2 regions of the Paenibacillus sp. JNU01 genome follow, and region 2 is predicted to be linked to the other one. Evidence: a T-box and tRNA genes for the amino acid it is inferred to sense, from the RefSeq annotation. Region 2 holds a T-box; the other holds one or more tRNA genes.
What was found. The T-box of region 2 lies ahead of NLBNIHML_RS10830 (valine--tRNA ligase). A T-box ahead of a tRNA ligase gene usually reads a tRNA of that ligase, here a tRNA-Val.

Region 1 (10,917 bases), 680 kb from region 2:
CCAAGATGCTACTTGGGAATATTTCATTTTGGTCGGACTAATTGATCGATTGCCTGTATCTCATCTCAGTATGCTACAGACGGATCTGGTAAGGATATTGGAGTCCCCTACACATGACGAGATACTAGAGGAGTTGGATGAGGTTATCGTGGAGCTTTTGGAAAAGATGAAGGGAGACCAACGAGAGGTAAGTGGAGATGGGAGTTTGCATACATAGCAATAGGTAATTTACTTTCTAAGAAAGACTGAAATATTGAATATGGAGTGATAAACATGCTGAAATACCAACTTCTTTTCCCGACTTGTTTGAGTTCGGAAATATACTGTTTGGAGATTGTACAAGAGTTAATTGGCTTATTTGATATTTCAGAGAAGGAAGCCTTTCTCAGGATTAATTCCTTTTGGGAAGGCAATGATTTTACATCAGAAGACGACCTGATTTTTCATGAGCTCCCTGAATATTGGGCAAAAACAATTTATTATGAGAAATCGAATTGGTGGAATTTCCCCGAGAACGAACTAATCCCAAGAAAAATAGATTGATTTGATAAGCAAGGAAACCGCCATTATGATTTTATAAAAAAGGGAAAGGACTCCTCTGCCCATGGAACTATCAAGGTCTCAGCAATTAGCTCAAGAACATGTAACCAATTATGCAAGAAGCCGCAAAAATGAGGCGGAGCAAACCATTAGGGAAATCCTTCGTATGTCCAACATCGAGCTGAAGACATTTGAATATGCTATCACTAAACTAAAATCTCATGCAAGTATCGCGCTACACTTTCACCCAGATCGATTAGATCCGAATATGAAAAGCGTGGCTGAGGCACTACTTGAGCAGGGGTTTTATAAAAGTCAGTTTGAGACTTTCTTATCGAATGGAAGTGTATCCGCATTTTCAGGCGGTGAACGTGACGTTTGGGAGAATAAAATGTTTGGCGGAGCGTACCAAATTAATGGCTCAACCAATAGCGAACGTCCCAAGTATGGGGCACTCCATGTCATGTTACATCCCGATGGACCTGCTCCGCGTTTTGGATCATGTTATTTCCTTTTATCCGCTGAGGTCTCTCATCGTTGCACGTATACATATTTGGATTCTCACCAAGAACCTGAGGAAAAGGGAACGTATGAGGAATTTGACCTCATTTTGGCTGCTCTCTTGAGGGATGTATTTTATAGTAATTTTGCCATTGGTGAAAGAAATCTAACCGTTCAAAAGTTGATCGACCATATGCTCGTTAATGTTGAGAAACCGTTTCAAAATCCATCAAATCAAGAGCCAAACCGAAATCTGGACCATTATATCGAAGCTCAGGTTCATGGTGATATTTCCCTTGAAAAAGATGTCAAGATGCTTGTTGCCGACCCATCATTTAAAGGCACACATACAGGACAAATCTTAGAGCAGATATGTTTAAAGTATTCCATTGATCTCCACTGGCACATGGGCTTTACACTATTAGTTGATGACGTTCCAATGGATTTTCGAGGTCCTTCGATGCCTTCACTGGCCAAAAGAATTGCCAAAAGTGATTTGATTGATGCAAATATCATTGGTTCTGCAGCTATGGACTTGAAACGAAATCCAAGTCATTGGAGCGATCGAGGAACCTACAAAGAAGTTCTACAAGAATTAAAATTACTCTGGCATGTTTTGGTGAGATATGGGATGCCAATGGAGAAGTGAAAACATTTTTCGAAATTAAAAACATTAAATACGTAGTGATAACAATGCTAAAGGCACCAATTTCTGTTTCCTACTTGTTTGCGTGTCTCCTGAATTTTAAATTGTTACTCAATAATAGTACTCTAACAACCTTGAGCGCCTAGTCGTTCAAGGTTTTTTTATCATTCATTCAAACGGATTACAGACTATACATTTATCTATGAATCTGCTGTCACAAAAACGAACGTATGTTTTACAAATACATTGACTTTTTGTCCGGGCAATAATATATTGTTGTCAGGACAAAAAAAGAGGTGAAGCAAATGTCCGCCAAAAAGATGGGGCGGCCTAAATCTGACAAACCCAAAAGCAGAACGATTGAGATACGTGTTGACGAGGACATTATGAACAAGCTCGATATTTCGGCAGAAAAGCTGAATACGAATCGATCAGACATCGTTCGCAAAGGGATTGAGAAGATTTACGACGAGCTCCAAAAATAAAAAATGAAGCAGCGCTAGTCCCACGAAGAACACGCTGCTTCCTACCCCGCAATCACTTGAATGAGCGACTGCATAAATATCCTACCATGTGCAGAACGTTCATTCAAGTGAGATGCGAATTGATATACAGGAGGATGCACATGAATTCGATATTAGAAGCATTATATAATGGACGACTTCGACCGGATGAGATGATGATGCCGACACATCCTGAATACCAAGCGTTAGGGCGGCAGATTGCAGCTCTGACAGAGCAATGGAAGAATCGTTTGAGCGAGAATGAATTCCGTGAGCTTGAACAATTATTTGACTTGTGTGGCAGATGTGAGGGCATGCATACGGAAGCAGCGTTTGCACAAGGTTTTCGTCTGGGTGCCAACTTGTTAATTGAAGTCATGAGTCAGCGTGAGGAATCAGTGTTGGAGTTTAATTAAGTTTAACGATGTGAGCAGGGATCCGGTTTACTTTTACAGCCAAATCCTCAGAAAATGACGTGCATAGAACATACTCATTTAGCATCATAAAATTGTATCATACATTTATTATAACAAAGCCCTCAAATCCTTTCTGCATTCAGCAGCAGGGGTTGAGGGCTTCACTTAAGCATGGAGTTAACAATTTATATATAGGGAAAGAACCTGTCAAACAAATGGTTCTTTAATCCGCAATATTTCCCGCCATCTTGAGACGGCGAGCAATTTCCTTAAAGTCTTCTTGCGAAATACCTGGTGCGAACTCCTCCTCGACCGCAGGAGCTTCTGGAATCGGGAAACCTTCTGGTATACCCTGAATTACTTCCAGAGGTTGTCCATCTTCGGGGTGAGTTCCTTTCCAGATCTGACCGATCGCATTGAAATCTTTATCACTATAGGTGTACAGCTTGGTGTGTACCCCTTTTTCTTCATATTTACGAGCCTCATTGAAAGCTTTGTTGTTCAGTGAAGGGATAGGAACGAGTTTGGTTACATTGACGCCAGTTGCAATCTCAAGGGCTTTTGCATATGCCACGACATGAACTCCGCCACGTACCAACAGGAAACCAACCACTTCCCGGGCTGCCGGGTGATCTGTCATCTCATATACCTTCATTTTATGCGTACGCGCTCCACATTCGAGGAAAAAGTTGTGCAACAGATCTTCGACCAGATTACCACTGTTGAAGACATTTGCTCCCGTCCATGGATTACCCATAGAGTCAAAAGGCATTGCACCTTGTGCACCTGCCAGATAGTGATACGACAGACGAGCATCTTTCACCGAACCTAGCGGCGTATCGTCGGGTTCTTTGTACTCGGTTGATCCTCTAAGACATTTGTTAATGCCATGAGACACGAGTTCAACATGGCCCAATTCTTCAGCCGTAATGCTCATGACGAGGTCATAGAAGGGCTTCAGCTTTTCTTTGGATCGAAAATTAAACGATTGATAGAGGTAATTGTTCAACGTTGACATTTCTCCGAATTTGCCGCCGAGCAACTCTTGTATGGCTGCTGCTGCATTCGGATCGGGCTTCTCGACATTGGGAATCTCAATCAGGATTTCATCCAAGCGTTTGAACATTGGGGTGTAACCTCCTCAAAGTGGTATTGCAGATCCTGTAGAAATGTTAGATCATGAAGTCAGGCTGTCATGGCCTATTACACGGTTATTCCCTTTTTTAAACATAAAATCAACCAAATGGGACTTAAGTATTGCATATCAAATGCTGCATATCTTCTCCCTGTTGTTATTTCCAATACGGTGAATTTTATGTATAATCTAACCTTTAAATGGGTCTGCCAGATACAAGAGAATTAAGGTACATAAAGGAGTTAAAGATGAACAAACGTTGGGTAAAAATAGTGTGGATTCCGATCCTTCTGATGATGCTGATGTACATAAGCAGCGAGCCTGTCACAGCATATGACGTTACGAACGAGGTTCAGGTGGATGAACAAACGAGGCAAAGGCTTGAAAAGAAATACGGGTTGGATCGTCCTGAGGAGCCGAAGACACAACAACACGTTTTCTCGGGTGACTGGGGAATGAGTTTCCGGACGGAGCCTCCTGATTCGTTGGACCGGCTTGTTCATGTGGTTCCTTTTTCCCTACGGCCACTGGCTTGGATCTTTCGTTTATTCGTGTAAAATGAAACCCGGACGGGCAATATAACAGAAACATATTGTCCTAAGGAGTGAGTGAAATGAGAATGCTCATCGTTACAATACTTACGGTTATGCTTAGTTTAGCGGGATTCACACCTGCCTCGGCTACGGGCGCCGCCATCCCAGATTATGCGAAGTGGGGAATTATTGCGGTCAAAGAAACACAGACAAAGTACAATGTGGATATTTTGGACTATAAGCACATCGGCCGTACCTCTCTAACAGCAGATCAGTCACGGGAACAGTTCAAGCTATGGGTTCGTGCCAAAGACGGCAAGCAATTCGCGGTCTATGTAAATGTTGATTTTAATCCATCTACACAGCAATTAAAGAAAGTGCAATTTTCGGAATCCGATCGACACTGATCCGTTACTGAACCGGATTATTACAAGAAATGTTGTTATATCAGCAGCATTATCAGAGGAACCAGACTCCCTTGATCAAAGGGGAAAGTCTGGTTTTTTTTATTTTGCAAAATCCTTTTTTTACTATTGAATAAAGAACTTATGTTCGCATATAATATGAAATACAAACAAATGTTCTTATCGGAGGGATGATTATGCTAGGGAAATATATTGGCCAGATGGTGGAGCTGGTCTACATGGATCGTGCAGGGCAGATTACGCAGCGACAGATTCGAATTAATAGTGTACGTGGCGGGATGATTAGAGCATCAGCGGGAAAAGAAGGCTCACCTCGAACATTTCTGGAGCAAGGTATTCTGGCATGGCGTCCTGTTACGGATATGAATGGGGAGGTAAAGTATGCTGAACGACTTTGAACGTAAGATTTTGCGGATTATGGTGAACTATGCAGGACAACGGCGCAGGCTGCCGCGTATGGATGAACTGGAGACCAAGACGGGACGAAGCAGAGCTTACATTCATGAGTCTTTGCTGGAGCTTGAACGAACCGGGCACATCGCCTGGGAGAATCGGTCTACTCTCGAAGGGATACAGATCTTGCAGGCATGGGAACAGGTACAACAGCCAATTCGCAAAAGCCAGCCTTCCGGGGACTCCGTAAAATATTTTACGGACTATTAATCATAATAAGAAAACGCCAACCCGGATAACCGAATTGGCGCTTCTGTGTAACACGTAACGATCTGTGCATCTATTTTAGAATTGGGGAAGTTGGTCCAGGTTGTTGGTTGGGTCACCGTCGGCATCGCCGCGAATATACATTTCGCCATCTTTGCCTTTAAATACATTCACGCCGGCAATAGCGCCAGCCTTTACTTCTGCAAGTGCTTGTTGGTAATCCAGTATACGTCCTGCTGAAGTCTGAAAGGCTGTCAGGTCACCGTCGCCATTTTTCTGTACGGCTGTGAAACTCTCGCGTGTTGTTTGATCCATGATGTCACACTCTCCTTATATGACGAGATAGGAATCTGTTTACCTGATTAGCCTATCCGAATTCCTGGGAAGTATGCACTATATGCTCATAAGACCGCCAATGCCGAAGTTTTACAGACTCTTTTTCATACGAACATGCAGAATTTCTGCATCATAAAAAGGTTCTTCCGAAATCACTTCATAGCCCAGTTTCTCATAGAATTTCTGCGCCTGACATTGAGCATCCAGTACGGAATAGGATAAGCCGAGTTCACGTGCCAGTTCCTCCATCGCGAGCAGAAGCACGCGTCCATAACCGAATGAACGATGAGACTCAAGCACCGCGATCCGCTGCATTTTGGCCGTATCCTTGCTGTAATAGATCAGACGTCCTGTAGCTACAGCTTGCCCATCCGTACTTAACAATACGTGATGCACATCCGGACTAATGACATCGTATTGATCAATCTCAATCTCGGCAGGAACCTGTTGCTCGATCACAAAAACGTGATTGCGAATACCCAGGGCTTGTTCCAGTTGTTCTTGCGTCGTTACATAACTAATCTCAGCTGCCAATTCCATTCCTTCTTTCTGCTCTTGCGCGACATATCAGACTGAATTATACAAAAAAATGTTTTTCCTGTATAGTGAAGTCTGGGACATATTGGGAGAGGAGGGGGTAGTGATGGGCATGGCAGGCATCATGGTCATTACATTGTTAATGTCGGCGGGAATGATTATTCTGTTGTATTATGTGACCAAGAAAGCATACTCACGTAAGTGGGATGAAGAAGAGTAATTTACCTCTTACCTTCACGGCAAAACTTCACTGCTTCCTCGCGGAGAATATACATCTTGAACTACCGATTTGGAGTATACGTCCAGCCAGACGGGTAGAGATTCATCATTTTCATTGGGTTGTTTTAACTGTTGGAATTGAACCGTATGTTCATCCCGTTCCAAGCCGCAACCGGTAAGGGTTGTCATGACAATCATAAGCCCAACGAAAAAAAAGAAGCATTTGGTAAATGTATGTGTATTGGATTTTGACCGTTTTGTTAAGTTTCTCATAGAGAATTCACCTCGTTGTAGATATGGTAATCTTCCTTTATTGTGCACCATTTTGGGTGAATTATAACCAAATAAATCATTGACAATGAACACGGTTACTTGATATGATACTGTTACTTGATTGGGAAATAATTATATATCATGATCTGTTAGCTCAGCTAAAGATAGCATTATGATCGTGATGGATACATCCTATTTATTACAGGGCGATAGCTCAGCGGGAGAGCATTATCTTGACAGGGTAAGGGTCGTGGGTTCGATCCCCACTCGTCCTATATGAAAAAAAGGGCAACTTCTTTTGAGAATTATATCTCAAGAGGAGTTGTTTTTTTATATAACATTATGGCCACCTCTGATAATATATGTAGGTGGTTTTTGTTGATAATAAATATACTTAATGGTATAATTTGGATTAAATTAAGCAGTTAAAGTAGTTACGGACATCAATAAAAATAATACAGAAAAAAGATATGGTGGTTGATGGAATGGGACAAACAAAACGTGTTGCAGCACTATATCGAGTGTCCACAAAAGGACAGATGGATGGAAACGATATTCCAATGCAACAACGAGCATGCAGGAAGATGGTAGAGAAACAAGATGAATGGAAGCTAGTTAAGGAATATACCGAAAAAGGGGTATCAGGTTTCAAAGTACCTGCCTCGAAGCGTGATGTTATTCAACAGGCTAAAGAAGATGCAGAGAATGGCTTATTCGATGTTTTGTTGGTATTTATGTTTGACAGGCTTGGAAGAAAAGATGATGAGACCCCCTTCGTACTTGAGTGGTTTGTAAACAAAGGGGTTGAAATGTGGTCTGTAATAGAAGGACAGCAAAAAATTGAAGCAAACACCGATCGGATGGTCAACTACTTAAGATTCTGGCAGTCAAGCGATGAAAGTAGGAAAATCTCTGACCGTGTCAATGAAAAACATAAACAGATGGTCGAAGATGGTATTTTCAGGGGAGGAGGTATTCCCTACGGGTATAAAAGTGTTGATTCCGGTAATGTAAATAAAAAAGGAAAAGTAATGCAAAAACTGGGCAAGCACGAAGAAGAGTCAAAGATTGTAAAAGAAATATTCCGACTAGTGCTTGAAGAAGGATACGGGCAATTAAGAATAGCTAAACTTCTAAACGAAAAAAATGTTCCGACAAGAAAAGCAAAACAATGGGGTGCTCCAACAGTAAACGTTATACTTAAGAATCCAATCTACAAAGGAGTGATGAGGTATAGAAAAGAAAAAGGGGACGATATATTTTCAAAACCAATCCCTGAATTAATGATAGTTTCAGAAGAGGATTGGAATACTGTACAGGATATAAGGGATAAAAAGAACCCTAAGAATCCAAACAGAAATGAAAATTCCATTCCCATGAGCACTAAGGGAAGTTTACTTTTAACTGGATTAGCTAGATGCGGTTGTTGTAACTCTAGATTGACTACGACTACATTTGTAAATAAATACAAAGCAGCTAATGGAGAAATTGTTCGATACAATCAAAATAAAAGTTATCGCTGTAGTGGAAAATTGCAAGGAAAGACGGATTGTGATGGACAGGCAACATTTTCTTCAAAGAAGGTAGAGAGACAAGTCTTAGAAAGCGTGGAAGTATACTTAAGTGAACTCAGAACAATAGATTTTCAATCGGAAATTGAATTGATAAAAAAGAAAGTTTTTAATCAAGAAGAGGAAAGAATTAAAACAATGCAAAATTTACTGGAAGAGCACTATGAGGAGCTTGTGGTATTAAACGCTGAGGTTCCAAAAGCTATAATGGGTAAGAGTGCATTCAAGCCAGAAATGCTCAATGCTCTTATCGATAAAAAAGAAAACGAAATTCTGAAAACTTCTGAAGATATTAAGGGAATAGAGAAATTGTTACTCTCCAAAAAAATGGAGATATCAGAGATGGAGACTCTAAAAGATGATCTCCCAGTTTGGCGGGATGTGTTTACAAAAGCTTCTACAGAAAAGAAGAAAATGATGTTATGCACATTGCTAGAAGTGGTCTACATTAGTAAAGATAAAATATCGGTCGAAATCAAGGCTGGAATAAAAGAATTACTCGGTCATCTATACAGAGAGAGAAAGGATACCAAGATCTCACTTATTTGACAGGGTAGGGGTCAGTGGTTCGAGCCCACTACAGATCATACACGAGGAGCCTTGCGATGTAAGGCTTCTTTTCTTTTTCTACATACAACCATGTGATTGAAGAAAACTTCAGTTTCTCTTCCTCTTTTTTAAACAAAACTTAAATAAAACATAAATTCATCATAAGGTTCCTCTTCTATACTTGGTTCTGAGGTCAACATAGAACAGGAGAAGGAGAGAACTTATGAATTATTCAAATCCATTTACATTAAAGTTAGCCAGAGTAGGGATCGCGGGTACACTGGCTTTAATACTGGCAATAAGTCCACTTGCCAACATGGGGGTTGTGGCAGCGGAAGCGGTCCCACCTGTATCTACGAACATACCTAACACACAGAAAGACTCCCTAAAGCAGTCCCCGATTCAATACCAGATCCAGGCTCGGCTGAATGAGAAAGACATGACGATCCAGGGGAGCGAGAAGGTAACGTATCGCAACACAAGCAAGGATACACTCCAGCAACTGGTCCTGCATACATATGCTGATGCGAACCTTTCCAAGTCCACACAGGCTTCAATGTTCCAACAGAACAATGAACAGATTAGTGAAGATCATCCCGAGAAGACAGCGGAGGACTTTCTGGGTGGCATTGATATTCAGGCTGTAACAGCAGATAGCCAGTCACTGGACTTCCATAAGGAAAATCAAGCGCTGACTGTACAGTTGAAAAAGTCCGTTCAACCAGGCGAATCGATAACATTACAATTGGAATTCCATCTGAATATACCTTATGGCTCACAGCGAATATCCTATTACAAGGATATAATTAATGGTGCACACTGGTTCCCGGTGATGTCTGTATACGATGAGGTCAAGCAGCAGTGGAATAAGGCACCGTATAGTCGAACATTCGAGAGCGATTATTACACCTCGTCCGACTTTGAAGTCCAATTTAATGTGCCTGAGGAGTATCAGGTAGCCATGCCTGGCATGATCTCCACTCAAAACAGTACAGAACATGGGCGTAAGATTGTGTCTGCCGTAGCCGAGAATACGAGTGAGTTTGTTTTCTTTGCCAGTCCTAATCTTCAAGTGGAGCGCGCTACTCGTAACGGTCTGACGGTGGAATACTATTATTTCAACGATGATCCATCCAAGAAAGAGATCGTTGACCGATACATTAATCAGGCATTCAAGGTCATTGATTTCTATAGTGAGAAATACGGCAAGTATCCCTACCCAGAGTTCCGAATTGTCGAGACGTATGTACAAGGCGTTGCCGTGGAGTATGCGAGACTCATTCAGATGGGCCAGATTCAAACGGGTAAGGTTCCAGAAGAAGATACAACATTTGTTCATGAGATAGCACATCAGTGGTTCCATGCATTGATTGGTAATAACTCAGAGACCGAATCCTTCCTGGACGAAGGCTTTGCCGATTTCTCCATGGTGTATTTTGCCGAGAAACAGGGAGTTAAGCTAAATGGTTTCAGATCCATACAGTTTGACACTGCGCCCGTAGATATGGCGATTGCGTCAACAAACGATGAAGCTGGGGAGTTAGCCGGTCTGGTGTATTATCAGAAGGGGCGACAAGCGATCTATCAACTTTACCGTTCCGTTGGTGAAGAGAAATTTGACGAGTTGATGAGAACATATTTCCAACGCTACGTGTATCAAAATGCAACAATAGAGGGGCTTCTTCAAACCATTGAAGATGTGCTTGGTAAGGAAGTGCGCGCAGAAATGCAAACAGCCCTATATCAGCCTGATTTTGTCTTAAAGCCTGAATACCAATTATCCAAAGAAGAGACCGCTGCATATGTGCATGATATCTTACAAGCGCAATATCAGGCTGTCATGGGTATGATCCCTAATCTGCCTTATGAAGTGATGAATCGATTGATGGACAAAGTCCTTCAAGGCGAGGAATTAACCATTGTGCTCAGCGATCAGGTGAGTAAGCTTGCAGCCAAACAGCAGGAAGATATCGTTCATCAGTTGACCGGATTCCTTGATATGAGCGGTATACGGTACGACGTTGTACGGGGTCGCAAGGAGCTGAAGCAAAAGATGAAAAAAGCGATCGGCAA
Region 2 (10,917 bases):
GTGCTTTCTCCTGAATCACTTTCACAGCTTCGGGTTGCGTCGCGCAGGTTACAACGGGTACTCCCGGCTTGATAATGCCTGCCTTTTCTCCAGCGATCTGCTCAATCGTATCTCCAAGCACATCCGTATGATCCATACCAATGTTGGTGATGACGGACACAACAGGCGAAACAATATTCGTTACGTCCATCCTTCCCCCCAGCCCCGTCTCCCATACCACAACATCAGGGTAGCACTCTTCTGCATAATACAGAAGCGCGAGAGCCGTAGACACCTCAAACATCGTTGGGGAACCAAGCGGTGTAGATGCCATTTCCATAACCAGCGGTCGCAAACGGTTAGAGATCTTCAACAGTGTCTCTTCCGGAATATCCTCGCCGTTGTATTGAAAACGGTTCGTAAACTTGGTGATATAAGGCGATGTAAAGGTACCCACATCATATCCAGCCTGAAGAAGCACTGACGTCAAAAAAGCGCAAGTCGAACCTTTGCCGTTCGTTCCCGCGACGTGAATAAATTTGAGACGTTGGTGAGGATTGCCTAACATAGACATCAGACCCTCGATTCGTTCCAATCCAGGTCGGATGCCAAAAGGAATAAGGCCATTGATCCAGTCCACGGCCTCGTTATACGTAAGTAAAGGAGCTGCTGCATCTGTCCCGTCTAATTCCGTCATCTGATTCACCTTCGGTTCCGAGTTTGAGTGAAAAAAGCGGCCGGATGGCATACTGGCTCTCCATCCGACCCAAATATATTAACCTTTCAGTTCCTTGATTCGTGCGATCACTTTATCCCGTTTATCGGAATAATCTGCTTGCTTGGCGCGCTCTTCCTCAATAACTTTGGCAGGCGCTTTGGCTACAAAGCCTTCATTCGACAGCTTTTTCTCCACACGGAGTACTTCGCCCTCAAGGTTCTGCAACTCTTTCTCCAGACGAGCCACTTCCTGTTCGATATCAATAAGACCTGCCAGCGGCAAGTATAGTTCTGCCCCTGTGATGATTGCAGTCATTGCCTTATCCGGGGAGCTCAGATCCAGCCCACTATCGAACTCGGACGTGTTACAGAAACGTTTGATGTAATGACTGTTACGTTCGATGATGCTGGACGCCTCAGGGCTGTTTGCTTTCACCATCAATTCAATCTTTTTGCTCATAGGCACGTTCACTTCTGCACGGATGTTCCGAACTGCACGAATGGTATCCATGAGCAGGTTCATCTCGGCAACAGCCTCTGGATTCTCAAAAGCAGGATCATATACCGGCCATGCTGCCAACGTAATCGTCTCACCTTCATGCGGCAGATGCTGCCAGATCTCTTCGGAGATGTATGGCATAAACGGATGAATCAGGCGCATGGTCTGATCCAGCACATAAGCCAGTACGGATTGTGTTTTCTTCTTGGCAACCGGATCTTCCCCATAGAAGGACAGTTTAGCGAACTCAATGTACCAATCACACAGGTCATCCCAGATAAAGTTATACAGCACACGACCTGTTTCCCCAAATTCATACGCTTCGATTAGACGCGTAATATCGCGGGAAGTTTCGTTCAGACGGTGCAAAATCCAATAATCCGCTGTACCAAGCTCTCCGCTGATGTCACGATCCTCATAGATGAATCCTTCCAGATTCATCAATGCAAAGCGCGAAGCGTTCCAGATCTTGTTGGCAAAATTACGAGCCTGCTCCACCCGTTCCCAACGGAAACGGAGATCCTGGCCTGGCGTGCTGCTGGTTGAGATCATGTAACGCATTGCATCTGCGCCATATTTCTCGATCACATCCAGCGGATCTACACCGTTGCCCAGTGATTTGGACATTTTACGTCCATCTGCATCACGAACAAGACCATGCATCAGCACATCCTTGAACGGAATCTCATCCGTGAATTCCAGTGCAGTGAAAATCATACGTGCAACCCAGAAATATATGATGTCATACCCTGTCACAAGTACACTTGTCGGATAATAACGTTGCAGATCTTCCGTATCTTCCGGCCAGCCTAGTGTGGAGAATGGCCATAAGCCGGAGCTAAACCAAGTATCGAGTACATCTTCGTCCTGTCTAAGCTTGCGTCCTGCATTCTCTGGCAGCGTTGTCGGATCTTCAGCAGATACGATGATTTCACCCGTTTCCTCATCATACCAGGCCGGAATACGATGTCCCCACCACAGTTGACGGGAAATACACCAGTCACGAACGTTCTCGATCCAGTTCAGATATGTTTTCTCGAAACGGTCTGGAACAAAATTAACCCCTTCGCCGCTCTGTTGTTTCTTGATCGCTCTCTCTGCAAGTGGCTTCATCTCAACAAACCACTGAGTAGACAGATACGGTTCAACAACAGCGCCGGTACGTTCACTGTGTCCAACCTGATGCGTATGATCCTCGATGTTGATCAATATGCCTTGCTCTTTCATATCAGCAACAATCTGCTTGCGGCATTCACTGCGATCCAGTCCCTGATACTTACCAGCTTCTGCATTCATTGTGCCACTCTCATCCATTACCGTAATCTGTGGCAGATCATGACGAAGACCTACTTCAAAGTCATTCGGATCATGTGCAGGCGTGATTTTTACTGCACCACTTCCGAACTCTTTATCCACATAATCATCAGCGATAATTGGAATTTCGCGTCCAATGATAGGCAGTACAAGGACTTTGCCAATCATATCTGCATAGCGCTCATCCTTCGGATGAACAGCGACCGCTGTATCACCCAGCATCGTTTCAGGACGCGTTGTTGCTACTGTGACGTAGCCACTTCCGTCTTTGAGCGGGTAACGCAGATGGTACAGGTGACCCTGAACCTCTTTATATTCAACCTCAATGTCAGACAGGGCTGTCCGGTTCACCGGGTCCCAGTTAATGATGCGTTTGCCGCGGTAAATAAGGCCTTTTTCATACAGTTGAACAAATACTTTGCGAACCGCTTGGGACAGACCTTCATCCAGCGTAAAACGTTCACGTGAGTAGTCAAGGGACAAACCCATTTTGCCCCATTGCTGACGAATGGTTGTGGCATATTGATCTTTCCAATCCCATACTTTCTCCAGAAACTTCTCGCGTCCCAGATCATAACGAGTCAGACCTTCTTCACGCAGCTTCTGCTCCACTTTGGTTTGGGTAGCAATACCTGCATGGTCAGAACCCGGAAGCCACAGTGCATCATAACCCTGCATCCGTTTGGTGCGGATCAGAATATCCTGTAGTGTAAAGTCGAGCGCATGCCCGATGTGCAGCATCCCAGTCACATTTGGGGGTGGAATTACAATCGTATACGGCTCGGCATCTTTACGTTGACCGGCTTTGAAATATCCGCGCTCCATCCAGGTGGAGTACCATTTGTCTTCTGCCGCTTTAGGATCGTAAGTGGTCGGCATTTCTGTTGCAGCTGATTTTTTTTCCTCAGACATGTGTCATTCCTCCGTTACTTCATCTTCATCATCTTCGCCAAAAAAAACAAAAAAAACCTTTCATCCATCAAAGGACGAAAGGTTAGCTTTCGCGGTACCACCTTTGTTTCACGCCGACAGCAAGGTAGACTTCCCCCTCTGTACATGACGTGACACTTCAAGCAGATAACGGCTGCTACCGGCCCATCCTACCTCAGAAATAAATGACGATAAAGCTCATTCATCCCTTGAATTCAAACAGGCAACTCCCGGGCGACTTCGATCAGTTGGTTCCTGCGGAATCTCACAGCGTTGCAATTCCACTCTCTGAAAGGTCATACTGTCTACTACTCCCGTTCCACGTTGTTCTTCAAAAAACCTACACACATCATACCTTGCTCGTGCGCGATAGTCAACCTGACAACAGCGGATAAAGTGCGCTGGAATGCAGGTTTAGGGCAAATCATGCAAAAACCCGCAATCCTCAAGGGGATCACGGGTCATAACGAAGGCTTTAACTGCGGATTAAGGGATGTACAATATCTGACCTTCTTCCACAACTTGTTCAGATAATCGATTATACAACTGAAGTTCCCTCGTGCTCAATTGATATCGATCCGCAATGGCATCCAGTGTATCTTCCCGCTGGACGATACACAACTTCACTTTGCGGAATGGCGTCTGATCCACAATCGTTCCCAGAAACAGATTCTTCCATTCCACATCCTCAGGTGCATACGTTTCTTCCTGTATCACACCGGCTGGAACCTCTTCGCCTCTCTCCACTTCAGCATCGCGTGCTGATCTGCCGGAGGATAACAAGGAAGAGATCCCCACACCCTCCTCTTGTCTTGGAGCGGATTCCTTTTTACTGCCAAAAGCAACCTTCATCTCCGGCTTGTCTTCCGTCTCAGCAACAGGTTCAGGGACAAATGCTTCATTCTGCACAAACTCATCTACCTCAGTCGCTTCAAAAGACTGGCGTTCTTCCTCTGCATTGCCTGCTTCGGACGTACCGAATACACCTTGCCAGTTCTCCGCTTGTGGTTCAACCGGAACATCAACTGCCTGATTCTCCTGCTGAGGGACAGATCTCGCTGATTCGAAATGCCATACGTCCGGTCCGTCCGGTACATCTGCTGCTGCGAACTCATTAGATGATTGAGCAGCAGGTTCTTGGACTTCTTGATCTGAATTTCTAGGCTCTGTAGGCAATGCATCCACGGAAGGCTCGGACCACGCTGAAGACTCATCTTCCAGAGGAAGCAATGGTTCCGACTCTGGGTAAGAAGCTAACCGATCAGCGGTCTCAGCCATAAATGACGAGATGGGAGAAGGTTCGCTGTATGGCTCCTGGGATGCCAGTTCATCTCCATTCGCTGTCAGAGATGCAGGATCTTCGTTTGCATCAGGTTGTCTGTTTTCGTTAGCGTACTCCGCACTTTGCTCCGCCGAGGATAAGTTCGCATATTCCTGATGATATTCGGGGGCACCATAGGCAAGCTCTGCTGCATTCGCAAGTCTCTCTTCCTCACTCCGCTGGAGCAAATACTCTTGTGCAAATGTGTTAGGATCGCTATCTGTCTCTTCTGCTTCATCGGAACGGTTGGATTGCTGAGCATCCGGTGAGTGGACTACTGTAAACTCATCTGCTGACCACACTTGCGGCTCTTCAGCATGAAAGCCCTCGATGCCTCGCAGCGACAACACGCCAGTAATGTTCAGACTGCGGTTGGACAACAGATCCACGTCAAAATTTTCGATCTCAATGGAAATATCCTCAATGGATCTGACTCGGTTCAGCGGCACTGTAATCTCCACGGGAATGAAATGTTTGAGCTCTTCTGAAGCCTCATTTTCTCCTCTGTACGCACCTGTAAGTAAAAGATGCCCTCTTAAGGTGGCATGATCATCCTGCCCTATGACTTGAATGCGCGGGTATAATTCAATCTCCTCCAATTCCTCAATCGCAGGAACTCCCTCAGACAAATGAACGCGCTCATAAATATCGAACCGCAAACCATAAGGTTGATTCAACAAAGGTGGCGTCCTCCTTTCGGCATATGTTCACCATGATCCTTCTCATGGGACTGATCCATGGTCCAAATCCTTCGTTACCCCATCTATATGCCTTGAATGAGATGAGCATGCCACCTTTTGAAAAACCTTGCTATATAAAGCGAAATAGAGAATGTTGCACCTAGCCACTTCGATGACAGAATAACCTTCCGATCACTGTTATCCCCAGATTTTTTTGATTCCCTTCTTCAAAGGGAAAATCCGGGGATAGACTATACTTCCGAAGCAGCTTTCTTTCAGAAAGCTTTTAGGCGAAACAAATAGTGTATTAGTAAGCCTTTTCGCGCTCTGCCAGTTGTGTAAAATCGGACGGCCAAGGGTCATTTACTTCAATCATGGCTCCAGTTAACGGGTGGTTAAACTTCAACACTTCTCCGTGAAGCGCCTGCCTATCAATGGCATCCGCTCTTCCTCCATACAACTCATCACCGATGAGCGGATGTCCCGCATAACTCAGATGTACACGAATTTGGTGTGTGCGTCCTGTGTCCAGCTTCAATCGTACAAGAGTTGCCCGTTCCCACACTTCGACGATCTCCACATGCGTAACAGCTTCTTGACCACCTTCAGAGACACGTCTGCGCTGTTTGTGATGTCTGTCCTTGCCAATGGGAGCATCAATTTTGTGCAGTTCGCGGGATAGTTGTCCCCCTGCCATGGCTACATAATGGCGACCAATCTCTTTGCGGCGCATCGCTTCATCCAGTTTGGCGAGAGCAAAAGCATTTTTGGCATACAGGACAGGTCCGGTTGTATCCTCATCCAGTCGATGAACATGGCGTACACTTGCCTGTATTCCGTTCATCTCATAATAGGAGGCAACCACATGATCCAGCGTGATGGCCTGATCAGCGCGGCTTCCATCCGGATGCAGTTTCATGCCTGCCGGTTTGTGCATAACCAAACAGAAATCATCCTCAAACAAGACCTCCGCCTCAGCCCAGCGTGGCTCGACATCGATTGGCTGGGACGCAAAAAGGGCCAGCCGAAGCCGGTCCCCTGCGAGTTGTATTCCTCGGTTTGCTTTAAGCTGACGTAGCAGTTTCTCCGGAAATTGAAGTTCAGACAATAGCCATTGCTCCGCAGCCATCTGTTTGTCCGAGCTGCCGGTTACGGTTTTGCCTGGCATCAGCTCAAGCCATTCCCCGCGGCGTTTCCAACTTTTGATCGTCATAGCGATTGAAGAGCTTTACGATTCGCCTCGATCGTATCGTCAATATCTTGCTCCGTGTGCACACCAGAGACAAACATGCCTTCGTATTGCGAAGGCGCAACACTCACACCTTGATCAATCATGGCCGCAAAATAACGACGGAATTGATCCAGATTGCTTTCTTTGGCAATATCATAATTAGTTACCGGAACGGCACTGAAGAATGGACAAACCATGGAACCCACACGGTTAATAGTTATCGCGACACCCGCCTCAGATGCATTTTTCTCAAATCCGGCTTGCAGACGTGCAGACAGTGTCTCCAGACGGTCATAGACCTCTGGTGTTAACAATTTGAGCGTGGTATATCCTGCTGCCATAGCCAGCGGATTCCCGCTTAGTGTACCTGCTTGATAGATCGGTCCCGTAGGAGCAATCTGTTCCATCAGATCCCGGCGACCACCATAAGCACCAACCGGGAGTCCGCCACCGATAACTTTCCCCAGACAAGTCAGGTCGGGTGTAACCCCATATCGTCCCTGGGCACAGTTCAACCCTACGCGGAAACCGGTCATGACTTCGTCAAAAATAAGCAGGCTGCCATATTGCGTCGTCAAACTGCGCAAGCCTTCCAGGAAGCCAGAAGCCGGAGGTACAACCCCCATGTTACCTGCCACAGGTTCCACAATAACAGCGGCAAGTTCTTCACCATAACGTTCAAAAGCAAGTGTCACAGACTCCAGATCGTTATAAGGTACCGTAATGGTATTCACAGCTACGCCTTCAGGCACACCTGGACTATCTGGCAGACCCAATGTTGCAACACCTGAGCCAGCCTTGATCAGCAAACTGTCTGCATGTCCATGATATGATCCTTCAAACTTCAGAATTTTACTGCGTCCGGTTACCCCGCGTGCCAGTCGAATGGCACTCATGGTTGCTTCCGTACCGGAATTAACCATCCGCACAATATCGATGGAAGGTACACGCTCACAGACCAGTTTCGCCATCTCGGTCTCCAGCAAGGTAGGTGCACCAAAGCTTGTTCCTTTAAGGGCTGTCTCACGCAAAGCTTCTACAACGTCAGGGTGTGCATGTCCCATGATGAGTGGACCCCACGATCCTACATAGTCAATAAAAACATTGCCATCAATATCGTAGATTTTGGACCCTTCGCCGCGCTCCGCATAGATTGGCGTAAGTCCCACCGATTTGAATGCGCGTACAGGGCTGTTCACCCCCCCGGGTATGTACTGCTTCGCTTCCTCAAACGCGCTACGTGAGCGCTCATCATTACGACGATTACCTTGTTGTACAGTCATGTGTATCCTCCCCAATGTCGATTATTTTATTTCTCAGCCAACCAGCGAGAAGCGTCTTTTCCGTAGTAGGTAATGATCATATCTGCACCCGCGCGTTTCATACTGAGCAGGATTTCCATGGCTACTTTTTTCTCATCGATCCAGCCTTGAATCGCCGCCGCCTTAACCATGGCATACTCGCCACTTACATTATAGGCAACAAGCGGAAGATCAAATTGATCCTTGATGGTGCGCATAACATCCAGATAGGAAAGGGATGGTTTTACCATCAACATGTCCGCTCCTTCCAGCACATCCGTTTCGGCTTCACGCAGAGCTTCTCGTGCATTGGCCGGGTCCATCTGATACGACTTGCGGTCCCCGAATTGTGGCGTTGAATCTGCTGCCTCGCGGAATGGGCCATAGAATGCAGAAGCATATTTTACAGAGTAGGACATGATCGGAATGTGACTGAATCCATTCTCATCCAGCCCGGCACGGATCGCTTGTACAAATCCATCCATCATGTTGGATGGTGCAATAATGTCCGCTCCTGCTTTGGCTTGGGACACTGCCGTTTGCACGAGCAGATCAAGTGATTCGTCATTTAACACATCTCCGCAGATGTGACCGTCAATCTCCACGGTGTGTACCATACCGCAGTGACCGTGATCTGTGAATTCACACAGACAAGTATCTGCAACAACCAGCAGCTCTGGGTACCACGATTTGATCAATCTCGTCGCTTCCTGCACAATGCCATCTTCAGCGAAGCCAGATGAACCCACACTATCCTTCGTCTCAGGAATACCGAACAATAACACGGCTGGAATTCCCAACTCGGCAATTTCTGTTACTTCTTCCTGAAGACGATCCAGCGAGAAACGGAATACCCCAGGCATGGATTTGATTTCGGATTTAACATTTTCTCCATACGTTACATAGATCGGTTGAATAAAATCATCCACGGTTAGATGGGTCTCTCTGACCATATTGCGAATACCTGTGGATTGGCGTAAACGGCGATGCCGTACAATTGGAAAACTCATACGTGTAAACCTCCCTGAAAGTGTAATAGAGCAAAAAGGGAAGCGCGCTGGTATCCTATCGAATTCAGCACGCTTCGTATGTCAACATATTACTTGTGTATTAATTCCGAAGAACGCCTTCCTTGGCGCTTGTCCGTTTCCAGTCACATAGAACTGTGATCAAGCTATCCATCGTTGCTTCCTCTGCCATGAGTGTAACACGCAGTCCAGCGGCCTCTGCTGTCTTCGCTGTAACCGGTCCGATACATGCAACCTCCACATCTTTTAACAAAGGTAGCGGATCCTGCAATCCCATCCGTTTCAACATACTCATGAAGTTGGTAACCGTCGATGAACTTGTGAAGGTCACCGCATGTATACCGCCTTCTTCAAGCAGCTTGAGCAGTTCATCATCATCTTCACCAGCGAGGATCGTATCATAGATGATGGCTTCGGTGACTTGAAGTCCTCGTTCTCTCAGCTGGTCACGTAACCACGTACGAGCCAGATCACCGTGCGGAAGCAGGACTTTCTGGCCTTCCTTCAGTTCACTTTCAAAAGTCTCAAGCATGCCTTCGGCCTGGAAAGGACCTTTGACGACCTCTGCAACGATGCCATGTTTGCGCAAAGCGTCTGCTGTGGAAGGTCCTACGGCAGCAATTCTTGCCTGATGAATCGAGCGAATATCCTTGCCTTCCTGTTCCAAATGGCGGAAGAAGAACTCCACGCCGTTCACACTTGTGAAAAATACCCAGTCATAGGTATTTAAAGCACTGAACGCGTCTTTGACACTTTGCTGCGCAGATTCACTGGAAGGCATGACCGTCTCAATGACCGGAAACTCATACGGTTCGCCGCCGAGTTCCTCAATGCGATTCACGAGTTCACTCGCCTGACTGCGAGCACGGGTCACCAGAATTCGTTTGCCAAACAGCGGCAGCGCCTCTGCCCATTTCAACTGTTCCCGTTGATTCACGACATCCCCTACCACAATAACAGCAGGCGGTTGGAAATTGGCTGCGATCACTTTCGCTTCTATATCTTCAAGGGTACCTGTAATGGTATCCTGTTCCGCTCGTGTTCCCCAACGAATCAGTGCTACTGGTGTTTGTGCTGGACGACCATGACGAATCAACTGTTCGCTGATATAGCCAATCTTGGCAACACCCATCATAAATACAAGTGTGCCCGTCGCATTCGTCACTTTATCCCAATGGATGCTGCGATCGAGCTTGTCCGGACTTTCATGCCCCGTAATGATGGAGATAGAGGACGCATAGTCACGGTGTGTCACGGGAATTCCGGCATACGCTGGCACACTTATCGCAGCTGTTACCCCAGGCACAATCTCAAATGGAATGCCGTTTTTGTGCAGCAAATCCGCCTCTTCGCCCACGCGTCCAAAGATCGTCGGATCGCCACCTTTAAGCCGTACCACAACCTTGCCTTCCAGAGCCAGATCAACCAACAGTTGATTGATCTCTTCCTGTTTCATCGTATGCCGATCCGGGCGCTTGCCCACGTAAATCTTAACCGCGCCAGGTTTCATTTGTTTCAACAATCTCGGACTTGCCAAACGATCATAGACTACAGCATCGGCTTTACCGATGGATTCCCACCCTTTTACCGTAATCAGCTTTGCATCCCCAGGACCTGCTCCTACCAAAAAGACCTTCCCCACCATGTCTTCATCCCCTAACTTCTGCCAGTATCTGCTCTGCTCCCTGTTCGATCAATCTCCAAGCCACTTCTTCTCCCAGACGAACCGGGTCTTTGCCAGTCAGAGCTTCCTTAAGAATCAGTCCACCATCCGGTGTACCGACCATACCTGTTAATTGTAACGTGTTTTTGCCATTCAGGGAATCTGCATCTTGCTGAGGCACCCACACCGCATGAGCACCAATCGGAACCTGACAACCCCCATTCAATACACTGAGAAAACGGCGTTCCGCCTGT

Region 1: it encodes a tRNA-Val, which carries the amino acid that the T-box ahead of NLBNIHML_RS10830 (valine--tRNA ligase) is inferred to sense. The anticodon was not compared.

Annotation. Positions count from the first base shown of each region.
Region 1 is NZ_CP169723.1:1,807,586-1,818,502, reverse strand. It holds gene NLBNIHML_RS07825 (DUF5071 domain-containing protein) at 1-217, shown strand, start outside; gene NLBNIHML_RS07820 (hypothetical protein) at 274-543, shown strand; gene NLBNIHML_RS07815 (DUF3626 domain-containing protein) at 605-1,690, shown strand; gene NLBNIHML_RS07810 (ribbon-helix-helix domain-containing protein) at 1,993-2,172, shown strand; gene NLBNIHML_RS07805 (DUF6809 family protein) at 2,313-2,606, shown strand; gene NLBNIHML_RS07800 (manganese catalase family protein) at 2,830-3,732, opposite strand; gene NLBNIHML_RS07795 (hypothetical protein) at 3,990-4,298, shown strand; gene NLBNIHML_RS07790 (DUF3889 domain-containing protein) at 4,355-4,681, shown strand; gene NLBNIHML_RS07785 (hypothetical protein) at 4,876-5,097, shown strand; gene NLBNIHML_RS07780 (hypothetical protein) at 5,081-5,362, shown strand; gene NLBNIHML_RS07775 (DUF3892 domain-containing protein) at 5,438-5,674, opposite strand; gene NLBNIHML_RS07770 (GNAT family N-acetyltransferase) at 5,786-6,229, opposite strand; gene NLBNIHML_RS07765 (hypothetical protein) at 6,467-6,724, opposite strand; tRNA gene NLBNIHML_RS07760 (tRNA-Val) at 6,928-6,999, shown strand; gene NLBNIHML_RS07755 (recombinase family protein) at 7,210-8,844, shown strand; gene NLBNIHML_RS07750 (M1 family metallopeptidase) at 9,068-10,917, shown strand, end outside.
Region 2 is NZ_CP169723.1:2,484,658-2,495,574, forward strand. It holds gene NLBNIHML_RS10825 (bifunctional folylpolyglutamate synthase/dihydrofolate synthase) at 1-676, opposite strand, end outside; gene NLBNIHML_RS10830 (valine--tRNA ligase) at 755-3,421, opposite strand; T-box leader at 3,489-3,770, opposite strand; gene NLBNIHML_RS10835 (LysM peptidoglycan-binding domain-containing protein) at 3,926-5,440, opposite strand; gene NLBNIHML_RS10840 (RluA family pseudouridine synthase) at 5,748-6,653, opposite strand; gene hemL (glutamate-1-semialdehyde 2,1-aminomutase) at 6,650-7,954, opposite strand; gene hemB (porphobilinogen synthase) at 7,981-8,982, opposite strand; gene cobA (uroporphyrinogen-III C-methyltransferase) at 9,083-10,645, opposite strand; gene hemC (hydroxymethylbilane synthase) at 10,650-10,917, opposite strand, start outside.